3 regions of the Anaerobacillus sp. ABA4_114 genome follow, and region 2 is predicted to be linked to each of the others. Evidence: riboswitches for the same ligand, from Rfam matches in the RefSeq annotation. Region 2 holds a riboswitch; each other region holds the start of a gene.
The links. Region 2 has a riboswitch for S-adenosylmethionine ahead of ACXAEY_RS03005 (MetQ/NlpA family ABC transporter substrate-binding protein). Riboswitches for the same ligand answer to the same signal wherever they lie in the genome.

Region 1: another riboswitch for S-adenosylmethionine. It lies ahead of metK (methionine adenosyltransferase); the one in region 2 lies ahead of ACXAEY_RS03005 (MetQ/NlpA family ABC transporter substrate-binding protein).
Region 3: another riboswitch for S-adenosylmethionine. It lies ahead of ACXAEY_RS20330 (LLM class flavin-dependent oxidoreductase); the one in region 2 lies ahead of ACXAEY_RS03005 (MetQ/NlpA family ABC transporter substrate-binding protein).

The regions. Positions count from the first base shown of each region.
Region 1 covers NZ_JBSWUM010000001.1:1,100,995-1,108,044, reverse strand. Annotated here, with positions in the region: gene ACXAEY_RS05420 (phosphatase PAP2 family protein) at 1-468, shown strand, start outside; gene ACXAEY_RS05415 (glycosyltransferase family 4 protein) at 491-1,636, shown strand; gene ACXAEY_RS05410 (nucleotide sugar dehydrogenase) at 1,658-2,980, shown strand; gene ACXAEY_RS05405 (MSMEG_1061 family FMN-dependent PPOX-type flavoprotein) at 2,972-3,592, opposite strand; gene metK (methionine adenosyltransferase) at 3,762-4,958, opposite strand; SAM riboswitch class I at 5,156-5,266, opposite strand; gene pckA (phosphoenolpyruvate carboxykinase (ATP)) at 5,483-7,050, shown strand, end outside.
Region 2 covers NZ_JBSWUM010000001.1:620,014-627,063, forward strand. Annotated here, with positions in the region: gene ACXAEY_RS03000 (S9 family peptidase) at 1-1,069, shown strand, start outside; SAM riboswitch class I at 1,188-1,296, shown strand; gene ACXAEY_RS03005 (MetQ/NlpA family ABC transporter substrate-binding protein) at 1,467-2,273, shown strand; gene ACXAEY_RS03010 (methionine ABC transporter ATP-binding protein) at 2,296-3,330, shown strand; gene ACXAEY_RS03015 (methionine ABC transporter permease) at 3,320-3,994, shown strand; gene ACXAEY_RS03020 (iron-containing alcohol dehydrogenase family protein) at 4,016-5,098, shown strand; gene ACXAEY_RS03025 (DUF6843 domain-containing protein) at 5,532-6,029, shown strand; gene ACXAEY_RS03030 (GNAT family N-acetyltransferase) at 6,066-6,605, shown strand; gene ACXAEY_RS03035 (histidine phosphatase family protein) at 6,681-7,050, opposite strand, start outside.
Region 3 covers NZ_JBSWUM010000001.1:3,928,699-3,935,748, forward strand. Annotated here, with positions in the region: gene ACXAEY_RS20320 (methionine ABC transporter permease) at 1-651, opposite strand, end outside; gene ACXAEY_RS20325 (methionine ABC transporter ATP-binding protein) at 623-1,651, opposite strand; gene ACXAEY_RS20330 (LLM class flavin-dependent oxidoreductase) at 1,648-3,036, opposite strand; SAM riboswitch class I at 3,119-3,220, opposite strand; SAM riboswitch class I at 3,367-3,472, shown strand; gene ACXAEY_RS20335 (acyl-CoA dehydrogenase family protein) at 3,557-4,699, shown strand; gene ssuE (NADPH-dependent FMN reductase) at 4,748-5,275, shown strand; gene ACXAEY_RS20345 (M23 family metallopeptidase) at 5,351-6,451, opposite strand; gene ACXAEY_RS20350 (polysaccharide deacetylase family protein) at 6,663-6,890, opposite strand; gene ACXAEY_RS20355 (polysaccharide deacetylase family protein) at 6,815-7,015, opposite strand; gene ACXAEY_RS20360 (hypothetical protein) at 7,033-7,050, opposite strand, start outside.

The DNA.
Region 1 (7,050 bases), 480 kb from region 2:
TTAAAATGTCACTCTCGATACCTTACTACCTTCATGGGAACCATCACACACATAGGTGGTGCACGTGCAACGATTATTAGCACATTGTTATTATTCATATTCTTACCTTTTCCGTACAAAACATTAGCACTTCAAAGTGCCGTGGCACTTACTTTAAGTCACCTTCCCGTACATTTCATAAAAAAACATTACCCAAGAAATAGACCTTATCTAGCGATACCCGAGACAAAAATGCTTGTATATCCATTGAAGGACCATTCTTTCCCTTCAGGCCACACAACAGCTATTTTTTCTGTCGTCACACCATACATCCTAGTCATTCCATCTCTTGTAATCCCATTACTGGCGATTGCAGCAACAGTAGCTCTCTCACGGATTTATCTTGGTCATCATTATCCATCGGATGTTCTTGTTGGAATCATACTTGGAATGGGCAGCGCTTTTATTTCTGCAATTTGGTTAGCTTAATTAGAGGAATGGGGGGACGATTATGAAGTTAGCGCTTTTCACGGACACCTACTATCCAGAAGTAAACGGTGTGTCAAAAACTCTCGGGAGATTGACCTCATACATGGAGAGGCATTCGATCGAGTACAAATTGTTTGCTCCTGATTCGAATAATGATGTGGACTTATTCTCTAGCAACATCCATCGTTTTGCCAGTACAAAGTTCTTCCTTTATCCAGAATGTAGGATGGCTCTCCCTAAGTTAGGGCTGTTACGGAAACAATTACAGGGCTTCAATCCAGATTTATTACACATTGCTACTCCATTTAATATCGGATTAAGCGGACTGCATTATGGGAAAAAACTTTCTATTCCCATGGTGGCTTCTTACCACACGAACTTTGACTCTTACCTCAATCATTATCATCTCGAATGGTCCGCTCCGTTTATTTGGAAGTATCTACTTTGGTTTCACCAACCGTTCTCATCTATCTTCGTTCCGTCTAAAGATACGCTCGATCGCCTTCAAGAAAAAGGGTTTGATCAGCTTAAGTTATGGAAACGAGGGGTAGATTGTACGCAGTTCTCTCCCTCCAAAAAGTCTAATGCTGTAAGGGAACGGTATGCCATCAAAGAAAAGTATATCTTTTTATTTGTGAGTAGACTTGCTCCAGAAAAAAACCTCGAAACACTCAGAAAGATAATGTGGAAGCTTCCAAAAGGGATCAAAGACCACTCACGATGGCTAGTCGTAGGAGATGGACCATCCTTACCGAAATTCAGAGAGAATCTCCCAGATAATGTAACCCTTACTGGTTATAAGCATGGTGAAGAGCTTTCTGAGCTATATGCCAGTGCAGACTTATTCGTTTTTCCTTCAGCTACCGAAACATTCGGCAATGTAGCGCTTGAGTCTCTCGCATCAGGAACACCAGTTATCGCAGCAAATGCAGGCGGGTTGATCGAAGTGGTTTCTCACAATCGTAACGGTGTCCTTTGTTCTCCTTATTCAGAAGCAGACTATATACGTTCTATTGAAAGGTTACTAGAAGACCCGATCGAACGTTTGATGATGGGGTATGAAGGTAGAAGGTATGCCCTTACTCAATCCTGGGATGCCATATTCGGCAGGTTGGTTGAAGATTATGAAACTGTAATCGGAAACAAAAAAGTCGCGCAGTACGCCTAAAACCCTGAGAGGAAGAGTGACATGAAATTAGCAGTATTTGGAGCAACCCGTATAGGAGTCACAGCAGCAGCTACGTTTGCAGCAAATGGGTATGACGTTATTTGCGCTGATGATGATAAAACAATTATTTCAGCACTTAAGAATGGGTCTGTTCCTTTCAATGAAAGTGGTTTACAGGAACGATACAATGAGGCCGTAAGAACGGGCATGTTAGCCTTCTCCACAAATAAACTGGCTGCCGCTGCAGAAGCTAGCTATCTCCTATTCACCGAATCACTTCAAACAAATGAAGACCAAGTTCCAGATCTTACGAACCTTTACCGTTTCATCAGACAAATTGCAGTGAGCGTTCAATCTCACAAAACATTTATTATCAAGAGTACGGTGCCACCTGGAACTACGACCAGAATCCATAATATCCTTATCGAACAAGGATTGACTGAACAAGATTTCGAAGTTATTCACAATCCAGACTTCTCACGACCGGGGACGATCGTGAAAGATTTTACACATCCATCTGAGTTAATTATAGGTACCTCCTCTTTGAGGGGATGTCGATTGATGGAGTCATTCTATTCTCCACTGACGAACACTCTTCAATTTATGGATTATGCTAGCGCTGAATTGATGAAATATGCATGCCACACATACCTTGCTTTAAATAGTTCTTGCCTAAATATGATCGCAGGTATGGCAGAGAGATACGGAGCTGATGTGGAAGTTATACACGGGGCACTCCGTGCAGATCCACGAATGGGACATCACTCAAGACATCCAGGCTCTTTCTATCAAGGTAACGAAAGCATATCGAACGTTTCAACGTTTCGAGAAATGGAAAACCAGTCGTTTTCTGGCTCAAAGCTTATTAATTTGATAGAGGAAATCGAACGATATCAACCCGAAATTCTCACACAAAAACTTAAAGATTTTCTAGGAACACTACACGGCTCGATCATTGGGGTTTTAGGAGATTCATATAAAAAAGAGGCTCCCTCTCCTTCAGACCTTGTATCAAAACGGCTTGAAGAAGAAGGGGCCGAAGTTAGATTCTTTGATCCTTCTATGGAACATCACCACTCGAGCCAATACCGTTCGTTGATGAACGATACTGTTACAAACTGTGATGCTTTGCTATTATTAACCGAATTACCCCTTATTCAGAATGTTGATTGGGGTCAAGTGGTGAAACGTCAAAGATTGCCTTTACTCGTGGATGGACATAACTTATTCACGTTGGAAGAAGCAAGAAAGATCGCCAATGAGCATGACCTAATATATTGCTCTATCGGAAGACCAAACATTTATAAGGGGTTAGGAGCCATTTCTGTTCAACAGTCAATATAGACGCTGTGAGTAACTTTCCCTCAAGGTCTTGCTAACAGAATTGCTTTCAAGCTTCGCATGGTCTGCGAGCATCTTTGCGGCACTTGGTAACTTTTCTGTATTCGGCCAATAGTCTTGCTTAAAAAGATGAGAACGCTTTAATGCTTTTCCACAATGAATAAAACATTCGACCACTTCGACTCCTATTCCTAAAGAAGGAATATTCCCAAATGCCTCGCAGTCTTTAAGTAAGCCTTCCTCTTTAACGATACTCGCTTTACCGTTGATTCTAAGGCTTTCCTCCCTGCCTGGAACAAGAAATAACAACCCTACATTGGGGTTCTCCAAAATATTCAGTAGGGAGTCCATCCGTTTGTTCCCCGGCCTTTCCGGGATTAGAAGGTGTTTTTTATCGATCACTTTCACAAATCCTGGTTGGTCTCCCCTCGGGGATACATCGCTTCCCGAATGAGATGCTGTAGCGATTGTTAAGAAAGGTGAATGTGAGATAAATCGTTCACAGTTATCATCTAAGAAGTTGATCACCTTGTTGGCAGCTAACTTCCCCGGCTCTCCTCCAATCGATCGTAACTCTTCTAGCGATTCAACTTTCTGTCCAAAAACGTCTGACATGGTAGCCCCCCTAACTAAATCTCAACTATTTCAAGTTTACCATTAAATGGCTTTTGCGCGTTGGGTAGTTCTGTCATATGACGTTATATAACCATTACGCTACTTAAACCGCACAAAAAAGCTGTCGAGAATATCTCGACAGCTTGCTAGGCCTCATAGGCTTACTATTTTATTGGTTAGCACCCTTTTTAAGAGCTTCTGCTTTATCAGTGTACTCCCATGGTAATTCGATGTCTGTACGTCCAAAATGGCCGTAAGCAGCCGTTTGCTTGTAAATTGGGCGTCGCAGATCTAACATCTTGATGATCCCTGCTGGACGTAGGTCGAAGTTATCTCGCACCAGTTGTACTAGCTTCTCTTCAGATACGGTTCCAGTGCCAAACGTGTCGATCGAAATCGATACAGGTTGAGCTACTCCAATCGCATAAGCCAACTGTACTTCACAACGATCAGCAAGTTTTGCTGCTACGATATTTTTAGCTACGTAGCGCGCTGCATAAGCCGCTGAACGGTCAACCTTTGTAGCATCCTTACCTGAGAATGCGCCACCACCATGACGTGCATATCCGCCGTAAGTATCCACGATGATCTTACGCCCTGTTAACCCTGCATCACCTTGAGGTCCACCGATTACAAAGCGACCAGTAGGATTAATGAAATACTTTGTATCTTCATCGATCAATTCTGGAGAAACAACAGGCTTAACGACGTGCTCTTTAATATTTCGTTGAATTTGCTCAAGCGAAACTTCTGGATGATGCTGTGTAGAGACAACGATCGTATCGATACGTACCGGCTTACCTTCTTCATCATATTCTACTGTAACCTGGGTTTTGCCATCCGGACGAAGATAAGGTAGGATTTCCTCTTTTCTTACTTCGCTTAAACGACGTGCCAACTTATGAGCTAAAGAAATCGGTAGAGGCATAAGTTCAGGAGTTTCATTACAAGCATACCCAAACATCAACCCCTGGTCACCAGCGCCAATCGATTCAATCTCATCGTCAGACATTTGGCCTTCACGTGCTTCTAAAGCCACGTTCACACCAGCAGCAATATCAGCTGACTGTTCATCGATCGATGAAAGGACTGCACATGTTTCTGCGTCAAAACCATATTTAGCACGTGTGTATCCAATCGATTGGACCGTTTCACGAACGACTTTCGGAATATCTACATAGTGAGATGTAGTGATCTCTCCGGAAACCAACACTAGTCCAGTCGTGACTGTAGTTTCACATGCAACGCGCGCATTAGGGTCGTGCGCAAGAATATCATCCAGAATCGCATCAGAAATTTGGTCTGATATTTTATCTGGATGCCCCTCAGTTACTGATTCAGAAGTAAACAAACGACGATTACTCACTTAAGTACCTCCTTAAGGATTCATTCCTATTTAATATAGTGTAATGGATACGGTACTCATTTCCCTAATAGTGTTGTCGAAACGAGACATCGAATTCAATAATAAACGGTAATATTACGCTTTTTTCCAAAAACGACAATAAAAAAGCCCTTTCCTTCATCATAAAGGGAAAGGAGCTGAAGTCTCTTGCCTTTCGCCTCTTATCTTCCAAGACAATAAGTCTTGCAGGTTAGCACCTTAATCCACTATATGAGGAGTTGGTTGCTGAGCTTCATAGGGCCTGTCCCTCCGCTTACTCGGGATAAGAGTATCCATTCTCGAAATATAATATCGTAGTTCGCTTTCTCTGTCAATCTAATGACACAAGCCCTAATTAGAAAGGTCATTCACCTTTTTTTCACTTTTCAAGGAAAAATCCATAGATTAGTATAGAATAATTAAATGAATGTGTTATACTAATTTTGAGTTAAACAAGTTCAGAAAAGATCTTGATGAAATTTTATTATAAAGGATGGGTTTAACGTATGAAAACAGCTTCCTTCTCTTCACCACTTTTGGATGCCATTTTAAATAAGAATAATCCGCATGTTAATTTATCAGTTTCTGAACTGGTAGAACGTTCACTATCGATGAAAGAGGGAACATTAACATCCACTGGCGCTCTTCGTGTTGAAACAGGCAAATACACTGGACGTTCTCCAGAGGACAAGTTCATTGTCCGTGAAGAATCAACAAAAGACAAAATCAACTGGAAAACAAACCAGTCTATCTCTTCAGAACATTTTGAAAGCCTTTACACTAAGGTTCTGGATTACCTGGGAGAGAAAAAAGATCTTTATGTTTTCAAAGGGTTCGCTGGAGCAGACCAATCAGCAAGACTACCCATCCAGGTTATCAATGAATATGCATGGCACAACTTGTTCGCACATCAGCTTTTCATCCGCCCAAATGAATCTGAATTAAAAGGACATGAAGCAGAGTTCACTGTCATTTCTGCCCCTGGTTTTCAAGCTAACCCAGACAAAGACGGCACGAATTCAGAAACGTTCATTATTATTTCATTTGAAAAACGTACCGTCTTAATCGGTGGCACTGAGTATGCAGGTGAGATTAAGAAATCGATCTTCACTGTCATGAACTACTTACTACCTGAGCGAAATATCCTTTCCATGCACTGTTCGGCGAACGTAGGAAAAGAAGGCGATGTGGCTCTCTTCTTCGGTCTATCAGGTACAGGAAAGACGACACTATCAGCAGACGCAAACCGTCGCTTGATCGGTGACGATGAACATGGCTGGTCGATGAACGGGGTCTTCAACATCGAAGGTGGCTGCTACGCCAAATGTATTAATTTGTCTAGAGAAAAAGAGCCTCAAATTTGGGATGCAATTCGATTCGGCACTGTTCTTGAGAACGTTGCACTAGACAACAATTCGAGACTGCCTGATTATGATGATACAAGTTTAACTGAAAATACGCGTGCTGCATATCCAATCGACGCCATTCCTAATATTGCGGTTCCGAGCGTAGCGGGTCACCCTAACACGATTATCTTTTTGACTGCAGACGCTTTCGGGGTCCTACCGCCAATCAGTAAGCTGACAAAAGAGCAAGCGATGTTCCACTTCCTTTCTGGTTACACAAGTAAGCTAGCCGGAACTGAAAGAGGGGTTACGTCTCCACAAGCAACGTTCTCCACTTGCTTTGGTGCACCGTTCCTACCACTTCCTGCTCACCGATATGCAGAAATGCTGGGTGAAAAAATCATGGAACATGATGTTGAAGTCTTCCTAGTAAACACAGGCTGGTCAGGCGGAAGCTACGGCGAAGGTGAGCGTATGAAACTATCTTATACTCGTTCGATGGTTCATGCTGCTCTTAATGGAGAGCTCGACAGTGTCGAAACGAAAAAAGATCCGATCTTTGGTTTACATGTTCCTGCCCATTGCCCAGGGGTTCCTGCAGAAGTTCTTCAACCGAGGCAAACATGGAATGACAAAGATAAATATGATGAGAAAGCAAAAGAACTTGCGACTCAGTTCGTGAAAAACTTTGAGAAATTCTCAAACGTTTCAGATGAGATTAAAAACGC
Region 2 (7,050 bases):
AGCGGTGTGGAACGAAGACGGCAAGACACTCTATTTCCTTGCGAGTGAACATGGAAACACAGGAATCTATTCCATTCATCTAGATGGCACCCTTCGACAAATAGCGGGGGGTGACAGGCACCACTACGCACTTCACGTAGCGGGTGGTGAAGCTGCGGTAGCGATCAGTGATCCGGTGAATGTTGGTGATATCTATACGCTATCCTTAGAAGGAGAAAGCTCGATAGAAAGAATCACTTCCTGTAATGAAGAGGTGTTGAGTGCGGATTCGCTTTCCACTCCACAACCGTACACCTATGAAAGCAGAGATGGACTGAATATACAGGGGTGGATCATGAAACCGACTTCCTTCGAGGAAGGGAAGCAGTATCCAACAGTTTTAGAAATTCATGGCGGTCCCCACATGATGTATGGGAATTCATTCATGCACGAATTTCAGCTTCTTGCATCAAGAGGATATGCAGTAGTCTATACGAATCCTCGCGGTAGTCAAGGATATGGTCAGGAGTTCGTGAATGGATGCCGTGGCGACTATGGTGGCGGCGACTATGACGATGTCATGGCAGGGATAGAAGCAGCTGTCGCGCAAACGAGCTTCATAGATTCTGAGAAATTGTTCGTTACAGGCGGCAGCTATGGCGGATTCATGACGAACTGGATCGTTGGCAAAACGAATGTGTTCAAGGCGGCTGTAACGCAGCGCTCGATCTCCAACTGGTTAAGCTTCTACGGAGTAAGCGACATAGGTTATTTCTTCACTAAGTGGGAAGTGGGAGCTGACCTCGATGAAGATCCAACAAAGCTATGGAATCATTCACCATTGAAATATGTTGATCAAATCAAAACACCGCTTCTTATTCTCCACAGCGAACTGGACCACCGATGCCCGATCGAGCAAGGTGAGCAGTTGTTCGTTGCGTTGAAGCACCGTGAGAAAAAGACGAAGTTTGTAAGATTTCCAGAATCAGATCATAACCTTTCAAGAAACGGACATCCTGAGTTAAGGGTAGAGCGATTGAACCATCTGATCGGCTGGTTTGATGAACACCTCGAAAGCGAGAAAAATTAATCGACATAATGTGAGGGGTGACAGGCACCGCATCGGTACCACGTCGAAAAAGCCCTTGACGTTCGGTGAGTGAGGTACTATACTATTGAGAATAGTTAAACAATATGAATAATTCAAACTCTTATCAAGAGTGGCGGAGGGACTGGCCCATTGACGCCCGGCAACCATCTCAGTTCGTGAGAAAGGTGCTAATTCCAGCAAACGAGCGATCGTTTGAAAGATGAGAGAGAGTTACATAGTGCAAAACACCCAACTCTCTCTGTTCATCAGAGAGAGTTTTTTCGTTTATGGGGTTTGAAACAAAGGAGGGAACCGACGCTCTGGTGATATCGTGCGTTTACGTAATTTAGTGCAAAGACGCTTTAAATGACTATAGGAGAGAAAGGGAGTTAGGAGAATGAAGAAACTATCACTACTAGTAGGTGCATTATTATTAATTGTCGCAGCTGGGTGTTCTGGCAGTGCAGAGTCAGGTGATTCAAACGAAGGGCCGCTAAAGGTAGGGGTAACAGCGGGTCCGCATGAAGATGTGATGAAGAAAGTAAAAGAAGTTGCTGAGAAAGATGGTTTCGAGATCGATGTAGTGGCGTTTAACGATTACGTTATGCCTAACAAGGCTCTTGATGAAGGGGAACTCGATGCGAATGTTTTTCAGCACGAACCGTATTTAAATGATTTTGTAGAAGAGCGCGGAATGGAATTATCTAAGGTTGCGACGACGATTAATTTTCCGATGGGCATCTATTCCGATCAATATGAGAACCTTGATAATTTGAAGAAAGGTGACAAAGTAGGATTACCGAATCACTCTACTGGAGAACCCCGAGCTCTTATGTTGTTTGAGGAAGCAGGGATCATTGAATTAAAAGACGGTGTAGGTGTTGAAGCAACGATTAAGGATATTGAGAAGAACCCGTTGAATCTTGAGTTTGTTCCTCTTGAAGCATCGCAGATTCCAAGACAGCTAGGTGAGCTTGCCATCGCTGCGATCAACACGAACTATGCGATGGAAAGCGGTCGGGTTCCAACTGAAGATTCTCTCGTAATGGAACCAGAAGATTCTCCTTGGGTGAACGTAATCGCAACAAAAACCGAGAATAAAGACGACGAGAGAATCAATAAACTAGTGGACTATTATCAGTCAGATGAAGTTAAGAAGTTTATTAAAGAAGAATTCAACGGCTCAGTCATAGCATCCTGGTAATTTCGGTAAAGGAGAGAAGGAAATGATACGACTAGAAAATATCTCAAAAGCGTTTCAAACCGGAACTACTGTTACGAAGGCTCTGGATAGCGTTGACCTTAACGTTGAAAAGGGAAAGATCTATGGTGTGATCGGTTATAGTGGCGCTGGTAAAAGTACCCTCGTTCGAACGGTCAATCTGTTAGAGAGACCAACAGAAGGGAAAGTGTTCATTAATGATGTAGAGTTAACCGGTCTATCAGCTGGCAAGTTAAAGAAAACACGTCAGCGAATCGGAATGATCTTTCAGTCGTTCAATCTATTAAAAACGGGGACGGTTTATCAAAATATCGCCATCCCCCTTAAGCTCACTGGCGTTTCAAAAAAGGAAATCGATTCGCGTGTAAGAAAGTATCTACAGATTGTAGGACTAGAAGATAAGATCGACGTGTATCCTGGACAGCTCTCAGGTGGACAGAAACAAAGAGTAGCGATTGCACGCGCGCTAGCGCATGAACCAGAAGTTCTTCTTTGTGACGAAGCAACGAGCGCGCTCGATCCAGACACAACTGAGTCGATTTTATCTTTACTAGAGCAAATCAACCAGGAGTTCGGACTAACGATTTTACTCATTACACATGAAATGCACGTGGTTCAAAAGATTTGTCATGAAGTGGCCGTGATGGAAAACGGACGCATCATTGAACAAGGACCCGTTGTTGATCTATTTAGCAGACCAAAGACGCCTACGACGAAACGATTCGTACAATCGCTGTTTCAAGATGACGTACCTGAATCCCTCGTGAAGAAGCTTGAGTCGAAGGGACAAATCGTGACGCTTTCCTTCGTAGGAGAATCGTCAGGAAAGCCTGCACTTGCGCTCCTTAGTAAAAACTTTGATATTTATCCATCTATTCTTGCAGGGAATATTACGCAACTTAAGGATCAACCTTTTGGTAGATTAGTCGTTCATCTTGAAGGAGAAGATTTAGAAACGAAGAGAGCGGTTATGTTCTTAGAAGAACGGGGAATTTTTGTAGAAGGGTATGTACCGGAGGTGAACGCGCATGTCAGCTAAGATTTCGGAATTTATCGATCTATGGGGCGCGGATATTTGGAGTGCGATCATCGAAACGTTCCAGATGGTGGGAATCTCGCTGTTAATTTCAGTGCTGTTAGGATTACCACTCGGTGTGCTTCTCGTGCTAACAAGACCTGGGAAGGCGCTAGATAACAAGATCCTTTTTCGATTGTTAAACGCTGTGATCAATGTGATCAGGTCCATCCCGTTCATCATCTTATTGTTTTTCATCCTGCCTTTTACAAAGTTTATCGCAGGCACTACGATCGGAGTGAAGGGCGTGATCGTGCCGCTCGTCGTCTTTACTGCTCCTTACATAGCAAGGTTGATGGAGTCCGCTCTTCTTGAGGTGGATCGAGGCGTCGTTGAAGCATATGAGGCGATGGGGATTAAGACACGTCATATCATCTGGCATGTACTTGTAAGAGAATCGCGTTCTTCCATCGTATTAGGACTTACGATTGCGACGATTGGTTTGATCGGAGCCACCGCGATGGCAGGGCTTGTCGGAGCAGGTGGATTAGGTGACCTTGCTTATCGCTATGGGCATCTTCGTTACGAAGTCGACGTGATGTACGTAACGGTGTTCTTGCTGATCGTACTCGTTCAGGGGCTTCAATCTCTCGGTAATGTAATGGCAGCACGGCTTAAGAAGGACTAGACTCACGAAAGGAGTTTTCTTATGGAACCAATTCATGTTCGAGCAACCCCGGGGCACTATCAGTGTCAGCAAGGTGTTTTGGATGAACTTCCAGATCGATTGGAGCAAGGTGGGTTCCAAAACATTTTTTTTATTCACGGAGAAAAATCTTGGGATGCAGCTACTCCTTATCTACCTGATCTCTCCAGATTCAAAGTAGCGTATTCGAGGTACAGAGGAGAGTGCTCAAATGCTGAGATAACAAGGCAAGCTGAGCTCGCTCGACTTCATGGTGCCGATCTTATCATCGGTGTGGGAGGTGGTAAGGTTCTTGATGTTGCAAAAGCAGTTGCGAATGAACTATTGATTGAAACTGCACTTATACCTACACTCGCTTCAACATGTGCAGCGTGTACGCCTCTCAGTGTGATTTATTCAGAGGAAGGAGAGTTCCAAAAACATATTGTTTACCCAAGGAGCACGCACCTTGTTTTAGTGGAACCTGAAATCTTGCTCGACTCACCGCCTGGATTCCTACGTGCTGGAATTGGAGATACACTCGCAAAATGGTATGAAGCGAGAAGCATCATCGAAACGCTTCCTTCACATTCAGTACCGATTCATTTTGCGTATGTTGCTGCGAAAAGCTGTCGTGATGTGCTGTTAGAACATGGAGAGAAAGCATTGGTCGATCAGAGAAACAACCATCTAAGTGAATCGTTTATAAAAGTGATCGAAACGAATCTCTTAACAAGCGGAATGGTAGGAGGTTTCGGCGATCAGTATGGGCGGGTTGCTGGAGCGCATGCCATCCATAACGCATTAACGCATCAGCCTGAAACACACTCTTTTCTCCATGGGGAAAAAGTGGCATATGGGATACTCGCCCAGCTCGCTTTAGAAGAGCGATGGGATGAGATCAAAGAGTTGATCCCTTTCTATGAGTTAGTAGAGTTACCATTATCACTCGCTGAACTTGGTATCACTAGTGATGTCCAGGCTAAAGCGGTATCAAAATATGCAACAAAAGAGGAAGAGACGATTCATATTACGAAGCAGGTATCACCAGAGGAACTGTTCAATGCGATTTTAAAGCTTGAAGAAATGACGAAAACAGTGAAGTGATAAAAAGACCCCTGGATCTAAGAAAGATCCAGGGGTTTATATATGGTATTGGTGATCGGAAAGCCGGTCGATGTGACGGTCGCGATGTTTTCTAAATGCTTCCTTGAGTTTTGGTTGTGGTTTGAAGAAATTCTTCATTAGAAATATCATAGTATACCCTCCTTTTATCTTTCATCCTATTCATATAACAGCCTGTTTATTAAAGATTCTCCGGTAGCTCTCTCCTGTGTTACCTCTCTCTTTCTACTTCCAGTGTACGCAGATATTAGTTGGATTAAACCGGTCACGAGGATGGTTTCGTATCAGTCCATAGTCTGATATTTTCTTCGACAAATAGCGGGGGGTGACAGGCACCGTTCTTGAACTGAAGGAACTTTCTTGTAGGTGTCGAACTATTCATAGAGTTGGTTTATATAATGGGGGCGAAGCAGAAATGAGATGGAGCAAGCTACTTGTTTTGACACTTGTGGTTGTAAGTATGGTTTCATGTTCGTCTAAAGCTTCTACTAACCATGACAAAACAGATACGCTGCATTTGATTCCAGAAGGCTTCGAAGGTCAATTGATCACCGTCTATAATGTAGAGGGAGCACCAAAGTTGAAAAAGGAAAAAGGGTTCACCGTCATTCGTTACGATAAGAATGGAATGTTTCTAACTTCTACTGAAGAAATGGAATATGGAACCGTTACAGATGAGTTTTATTATGTAGATCGTAAAGACAAACGTACGAAAATCGATGAGAATTGTACGTATCTTTTTCCTAACGGGGGTATAACGATCAAAGACAGGCGACTTCTTTATAATGCGTTCTACATCACGGAAACACATTGTAGTGAAGACTTTGTAGGTCGAGGACCACAAGCCCCTGCAAATCGAAATTTAACACCTAAGCTTGAAGCAAAATTAATCGAAGAGGGACTGATGGAATAGAGTGCCTCTTTTTTAAGAGAAAAGGATGAAGGAATGATGAATGGAAGCTTAACTCAACTACGCGCTGTTGCGCTTGAAGATATGGAAGATATCTATCAGTGGAGAAACGATGATGAGGTGAGTCTCTTCGCTGTAGGCAATTCTCCTCTTTTAACACACGTATCTCGTGAACAAGTAGAAAGTACGTATGAAACGATCGTCAAAATGGATCGAGCGGAGAATGGCGTATTTTCTATTCTCGATTTGGAAGGTAGAATAATAGGGATTGCAGATTACCGTGATGTGAACATCATTACGAGGTCCGCCGTGATGGGCATTACGATTGGCGATAAAGCCTATTGGGGAAAAGGGTACGGAAGTGATGCGATTAAGGTAATGATTCGTTATTTATTTCATCAATTAAACATGCAGCGCATTCAGCTAGACACATGGAGTGGAAACGCTCGTGCGATCAGAGCATATGAAAAGTGCGGATTCAAGGTAGAAGGGCGATTACGCCAAAATGAGTATGTTGATGGAAAGTACTATGATACCGTCATTATGGGCTTACTCAGAAGCGAATGGGAGCAGCCTTAATCAAACGTTTGTTTAACATCGAAACCCCCGTTTTAAAAGAGTATGCTCTCTTTCAAAACGGGGGTTTGGTGTCGATTATGAGGTTGTTTGTTTTTGTGGTGCACTCCATATTCTTTCTACATGATCAAGGTCTTCCGCGTGAAATGATAGTTTGTAAATATCAGGCATATCAAGACTCTTCCAGAACGTTACATCATAACGATCGTCAAAATAACTCATGAGTAACACCATAATATTTCCGTGAGTACCGATTACCACGTTCTTACCTTCATACGTACGAAGAATTCTCTTTAATTCTTGTACTCCTCTTCGACGGGCATCCACATTCGACTCTCCTCCAACGAATGAGAATGTTTCGTCGCTCCAAACCGCATTGATCGCTGCATTAAAGTCCTCTACAGGTTTTCCAGCTAAAAGGCGCTCTTTTAGATTCTCGACTACGATC
Region 3 (7,050 bases), 3.3 Mb from region 2:
ATCTACTGTTTTCGCAATAAAATCACCAAAGTACTGTACGAGCTGAACGATGACGATCAATAGAATGACGGTCGTGAACATGACCGTATCATCATAACGGTAGTATCCGTAGCGAATCGCAAGATCCCCGATTCCTCCACCGCCGATCGTTCCCGCCATCGCCGAGTAGCCGATCAAACTGATCGCCGTTATTGTGAGCCCTGTGATCAATCCAGGCTTCGCCTCTGGCAGGACGATGTGTTTAATAATCATCCACGGTGAAGCACCCGCGGCTACGGCTGCTTCAATCACACCTTTGTCGATCTCACGAGCAGCCGATTCTACGATTCTTGCATAAAACGGAATCGCAGCAACGGAGAGGGAAACAGAAGCTGCCATAGGTCCAATCGTTGTTCCCAACAAAAGGCTCGTTACCGGAAGCAAGAATACGAGCAAGATGATGAAGGGAACGGAACGAATCAAGTTGATAATGATGCCGACCGCTTGCTTCACATATTTATTTTCTAAAAACAACCCTCGATCTGTGATAAATAGGATGACCCCTAACGGGAGACCAATGAAAACGGCAAACAACAAAGCGATTCCAACCATAATCAACGTTTCAAAAAATGCGACGTTCAGTTCAGGCAAGAGCTCGATAATGTGGTCCATCGTTGATCACCTCCACGTTGTTTACTCGCTTCTCTAAGTAAGCGATCGCTCGAGACACTTCAGCATCCTCTCCACTCACATCCATGATGAACACACCGAGCGGCGTTTCCTGGATGTATTCGACTTTTCCATGCAAAATGTTGCCTTTCACATTAAACCTCTGCAGCATATCGGAAACGACCGAATCCGTTGCTAGATCGCGGAGAAACATGAGCTTCACTAGCTTCCCTTGTACATGTTCGATCAACGAATCAGGAAGATGGAACTCTAGTACGTTCTGAATGAACGTTTTTGTTAATGCATCTTTCGGATTTGAAAAAATATCGAACGTCGTGCCCGACTCCACGACTCTTCCCTCACGCATGACCGCACAGCGATGACAGATCTCCTTCACCACTTCCATTTCATGCGTGATAATGACGATCGTAATCCCAAGTTTTTGATTGATGTCTTTCAGCAATGAAAGAATGGATTTTGTCGTGTTAGGATCTAGCGCTGACGTCGCCTCGTCACACAGCAACACCTTCGGATCATTTGCTAAAGCCCGCGCGATACTCACCCTTTGCTTCTGACCACCGCTCAACTGTGACGGGTATTTCCCCTTCTGATCAGAAAGGTCGACTACGCTCAATAAATGATCGACCTTTTCACCGATCTGCTTTTTACTAACTCCGGCAGCGAGAAGGGCAAATGCGACGTTCTCATAGACTGTTTTTGAAGCAACCAAATAGAATCCTTGAAAAATCATTCCGATCGATTGCCTTGCTTTTCGAAGCTCTTTATTCGATAGCGATAGCAAGTCGATTCCGTCAACGTGAACGGACCCTGTCGTTGGCCTTTCCAAAGCATTAATAAACCGTAAGAGCGTACTTTTACCCGCTCCGCTATACCCAACGATTCCGTAGATCTCTCCCTTTTCTACACGAAGAGAAACGTTATCGACAGCAACGATCTTGTCCTTCTTTCCATACTCTTTCGTAATCTCTCTTAGTTCGATCATTGCACGACTTCCTTACGATAAGCATAGTTTTTTCCTGGATGGTCGTCTGGCAGTCTTGCGTCTTTGTTGAAGAGCTTTTCACGCAGCGTACCTTCTTGATAATCCTTTTTATAAAGACCACGCTTCTGTAGTTCTGGTACGACTAATTCTACGAAAGCTTCCAAGTCTCCAGGCGTTACGAGGTGGTTCAAATTAAATCCGTCTACTCCTGAAGCTTCGAATTGAAATTGAATCGCATCCGCTACATCAGAAGGGTTACCAACGATCACGCTGTTGCGGTCGATCGATTCAAAGCGATTCAACACCTCTCTTACCGTCAGCTTTTTCGGCGCATCCTTCGTCAACGTTGCCGCTTTATACTGTCCACCTTCTGTTGATTTCTTATATTCAAACGGCTCATCAAGGTCCATCTCTTCAAACTCTGCTACATCATAGCCACTCGCACCGTATTGAGCCTTTGCTGCATCAGCACTCCATAGCTTGTTGTACGCCTCAAACTTCGCCTCCGCTTCCTCTGTCGTTTCACCTACGATCACACTTAAAAACGAGAAAATTTTCACGTGATCCGGATTTCTTCCATGCTTGACGGCACGCTCACGAATATCATCGGCATAGTAGTGGATTCGCTCAGGAGTCGGTCCTCCGACAAACACGCACTCCGCATGCTTTGATGCGAATTCTCGCCCTTTCTCTGATGTCCCAGCTTGATAGATCACAGGCGTTCGCTGTGGAGACGGTTCACTAAGATGCGGTCCTTCAACACTGAAATAGTGACCTTCATGATTGATTTCATGAACTTTGTCGGGCTCAACAAGCGTATCAGCTACTCGATCTTCAACCACAGCACCATCCTCCCAGCTGCTTTCCCACAATTTGTAGGACACGTCCATATACTCATGAGCGATATCATAACGCTCATCATGACGAATCATCTTCTCAAGTCCGAAGTTGCGTGCCGCATTCGGTAAATAAGAGGTAACGACGTTCCAGGCAACTCGCCCTTTTGTTAGATGATCGAGCGTCGAAAATCTGCGCGCATTTCCAAAAGGTGCTTCGTACGTCGTGCTGACCGTAACAGCGAAGGAAAGGTGCTCGGTCACACTCGCCATCGCAGGGACAAGAAGTGCGGGATCATTGATTGGCACTTGCAATCCATCACGGATTGAAGGATCCTTACTCTTTTGGTACACATCATAAACACCAAGAACATCTGCAAAGAAGACCGCATCGAACTTCCCTTTCTCTAATGTCTTAGCAAGGTCGATCCAGTAGTCTAAGTCTTTGTATCTCTGATGACGCTGACTTTCTGGATGCTTCCATAGCCCATGTGAATTGTGCATCGAACTGTTCATGTCGAACGCATTCAAAATGATTTGTTTACTCATCTCTTTGAACCTCCACTCTTTTTTGAAACATAAAAAGGCCTCTTCATAAGAAAAGAAGAGGCCGTGAAAAAGCAACTGTCTTTTCTTATCCTTCAAGCATCGCTTGCTGGAATTGGCACAGTACTCAACCGAGTCTGTTGCCGAGGCTTCAAAGGGCCAGTCCCTCCACCTCTCTTGATAAGAAAGTTTGTTTTATTGAATTTAACGATGAATATACAGCACCGATCGATTCCCTGTCAACAAAAAAATCAAAAAATTATTTCTTTTCTAATTACTTGTTGACATTGCGTTTATTTGTCCGTATTCTATTCTTTAACGCACTACCGCATGCATTTATCTAGAGTCAGGGGAGGAATCTGGTCCAACGATCCTGCAGCAACCGCTTATCTTAAGCAAGGTGCTCATTCCAGCAGACTTTTTGTCTGAAAGATGAAGCTTGTATGGTTCGAATGTTAATGAGCCTAAGTCTACTTTCAGCTGAAAGTAGACTTTTTTTGTATAGAGAAAAAGGAGGATACCGATGCCATTTGCAACTGAAAAGCAGCCTGATTTGAAGGAAGAACTCACTGAACTCGTTGAACTTTTTAAAAGTAGATCTGCAAAATATGATGAAGAAGAAAGGTTTCCTTACGAGAACTTCGAAGATTTAAAGGCGAGGAACTTTTTATCACTCACTGTACCAAAAGAATATGGAGGCTCCGGTCTTAACTTGTACGAGTTCTTGAAAGTTCAAGAACAGCTCGCATCAGGTGATGGTCCGACGGCACTGTCCCTCGGCTGGCAGCTTGGAGTCATCTTAGAAATCGCTGAATCGCGAGCCTGGGATGAAGCGGTTTTCGAAAAAGTGTGCCACTTGATCGTAAACGAAAAAGCACTACTCAACCTTGCGCAAACTGAAAAAGCAACCGGCAGCCCTTCACGCGGCGGGATTCCTCAAACGACTGCTACAAAAACGCCGGAGGGCTGGATCATCAATGGACGAAAATCCTTTACGTCGATGGCCGTGGCGCTTGATTACTCCATCGTCACAGCTGACGTTGATCAAACCGGTAAGAAAGGGTTTGTCCTGATTGATCATAAGCTTGAAGGCGTACAAATTGAGGAAACGTGGGACAGTATCTCCATGAAAGGGACAAAGAGTGATGATCTCGTGCTACATAACGTCCACGTTAAACCTGAGGATCTATTGGTAATTGAGGAGAACCACAAAGCCTCTCCGAAAGGATGGTACCTGCAGATTCCAGCCGTTTACCTTGGCATCGCCTCTTCAGCCATGGACTACACGGTCGAATTCGCCTCCTCCTTCTCCCCTTCAACACTTCCTGGTCCGATCAAAGACGTGCCAGAAGTAAGGAGAAAGATCGGCGAGATGCAGTTAGAGCTATTCAACGCGCGAGAAGTTCTTTATGCTGTCGCAAAGAGATGGAGTGAAAACCCTGAAGAGCGTCCGCATATGGGAGCGGACTTAGCAGCAGTGAAGCATATCGTAACAAATAGTGCGAACCGAGTCGTAGATTTAGCGATGCGCGTGGTCGGTGCTAGAAGCCTGTCTGCCAGCAACCCATTACAGCGCCATTTCCGAAACGTACGAGCAGGGCTTCATAACCCGCCGACAGACGATGCAATCGTGTATAGTCTTGCGAAAAGCGTGTTTGCTGACTGAGTATGTGTAAGAAAATTGTGATGACACTAGTTTAGGAGAGTGAAAACAATGAGCAATGTTGTACTTATTTACGGAGGAAACTCCCTTCAATCGAGACTAAAAGGAATCAAGGACTATGCAGAAAGTTATTTAAAGGAGCAGTCGATCTCCTATGAATCAATCAATGTAATCGACTTACCCGCTACCGATTTAATTACCGCTAACTTTAGCAGCGCTGCGATTTTGGAAGCGAATGAAAAAGTAGAAAAAGCAGATGCCGTTATTATTTTATCGCCTGTTTATAAAGCTGCTTATACAGGGATATTGAAGACGTACCTCGATCTTCTTCCTCAAAAAGGATTGAAAGGAAAAGCCGTTCTTCCATTGATGATCGGTGGATCGTTCGGGCATCTCCTTGCGATCGATTATGCGCTTAAGCCTGTACTCTCTTCTCTTGGAGCGACGAATCTCCTTAGCGGTGCGTATGTGATCGACCAGCATGTTCAGCGTGGTGAGGGGAATGAGTTTATTTTGGATGAAGAGGCGAAGGAGCGGTTGAAGGGGAATTTGGAGACGTTGGTGGAGGAGTTGGCATAATAGGTAAGAAGCCTCAAATATTGAAAAAGCCCTCTCTCTGAGCAGGGCTTTTTCAATCTAGCTATTAACGTTTAACTATTCAGATTGGTAAACGACATTTCCTGTACTTCTCTCAACAACTTTGGTATTAGCCCATTTTTTTGCACTCTCAATTGCTGCTTGTTTACCCCAGAAATTTTCTAAATGTCCTTTACTAGAATGAATAACATCATAACGAGGCGCCCCGTGTTCAAAGTTCCATACTTCGTTATCATAAGTAGTAGAATCATCTACAATACTGGTATTCGCCCAGCGTTCAGCATAATCGATAGCTGCATTTAAAATTGCAAATTCCTCGAGTACACCCATTGAGTTATGATAAACCTTGTAACGATTTGAATCTAAATCTGGAAATGACCAATGTTGTACCCCATCATTATCAACAACAACTGTGTTCTTCCATTTTTCTGCATAGTCGATTGCTACACTCTTAACAGCAAACACTTCCAAAACATTCTTTTGTGAATGATAGACTTTATACTTCGGATTTAACCCTTCAAAGCGCCATACTTCTTCATCCGTATCACTGTTTACCACTACTGTATTCTTCCATTTCTCAGCGTAATTAATCGCATCTGTTTTATTCACAAAGCTCTTAAGCACTCCTTGAGAAGTATGAACGACATCATATTTGTATTCGAAAGAAACGCCAAGGTAATCACGCGGATCTTTCGCATTTGTTCTAGATCCGTTCCAAGTTCCTTCATGAATTTCAAAATGCAAATGCTGACCAGTCGAATTCCCAGTGTTACCCATATACCCTATGAGCTCATTTTGTGTTACTGACTCTCCAACAGAAAACTTTCTTGAACTTAAATGCGCATAAAGTGTTTCATAGGTTTGTCCATTAATATTGTGGCGAATAATTATGTAGTTTCCATATGAGCCACGATATACAGATTCTACTACTGTTCCAGAAGCAGAGGCTAGAATCGGTATTGTCCCCGCTTTAGCAATATCCATTCCTGAATGATATGACCCATTGCGATCACCAAAATTTGATGTGATATAGTTTTCCGGATTTGCAAAATCAACTGGCCAAGCAAAGGTTGCGCTAGCATTCGTTTTACTTGGTGTAAGGGAAAAGACACTAAAAGTTAACACCAAAATCAATGAAAAACTTAATAACTTTTTCATTTTACTCCTCCTTTTACAATTTAGGTTTGTAAAACATTCCTTTCTATTTTGAAATATCTTACAACTAAACTTTATCATGAGTACAAAGGAAGGAGTATTGGGAAATACACTGTTCTTATGCTTAGATCCGCTCTAATAATTTCTTTAAATTTCCCAACTTATAATCAATAGGATTCGACTGTAAAGTAGCGAATAAAAATATAAATCCAACTTATGTTTTTAATATAAAACAAAAAGAACCCTCTTTCAGTAGAGGGTCTAGCTTAATATGGCTATACTTTTTTGATTCCATTAGCTCGTGTCCAATTGCTTGCTCGATTTCTTCACTGAACTGTTGAAGTTCCTTTCGGATGCTTTCTCGACCTAAATTTGAAAGGTCCATATGACTCTCCGAGTGATTACCAATTTCATGCCCTTCTTCCGCAACCCGGCGAGCGATCTTTGGATAATAATCCCCTGACTACCAAGCATAAAGAAGGTGGCTTTGGCGCCGTGTTTTTCAAGGATATCCAGTACTTTTGGCGTTACGGTTTGGTGTGGTCCATCATCAAAAGTTAATGCAATGTATTTTCCATCCTCATCTAATTGGACCTGATCAG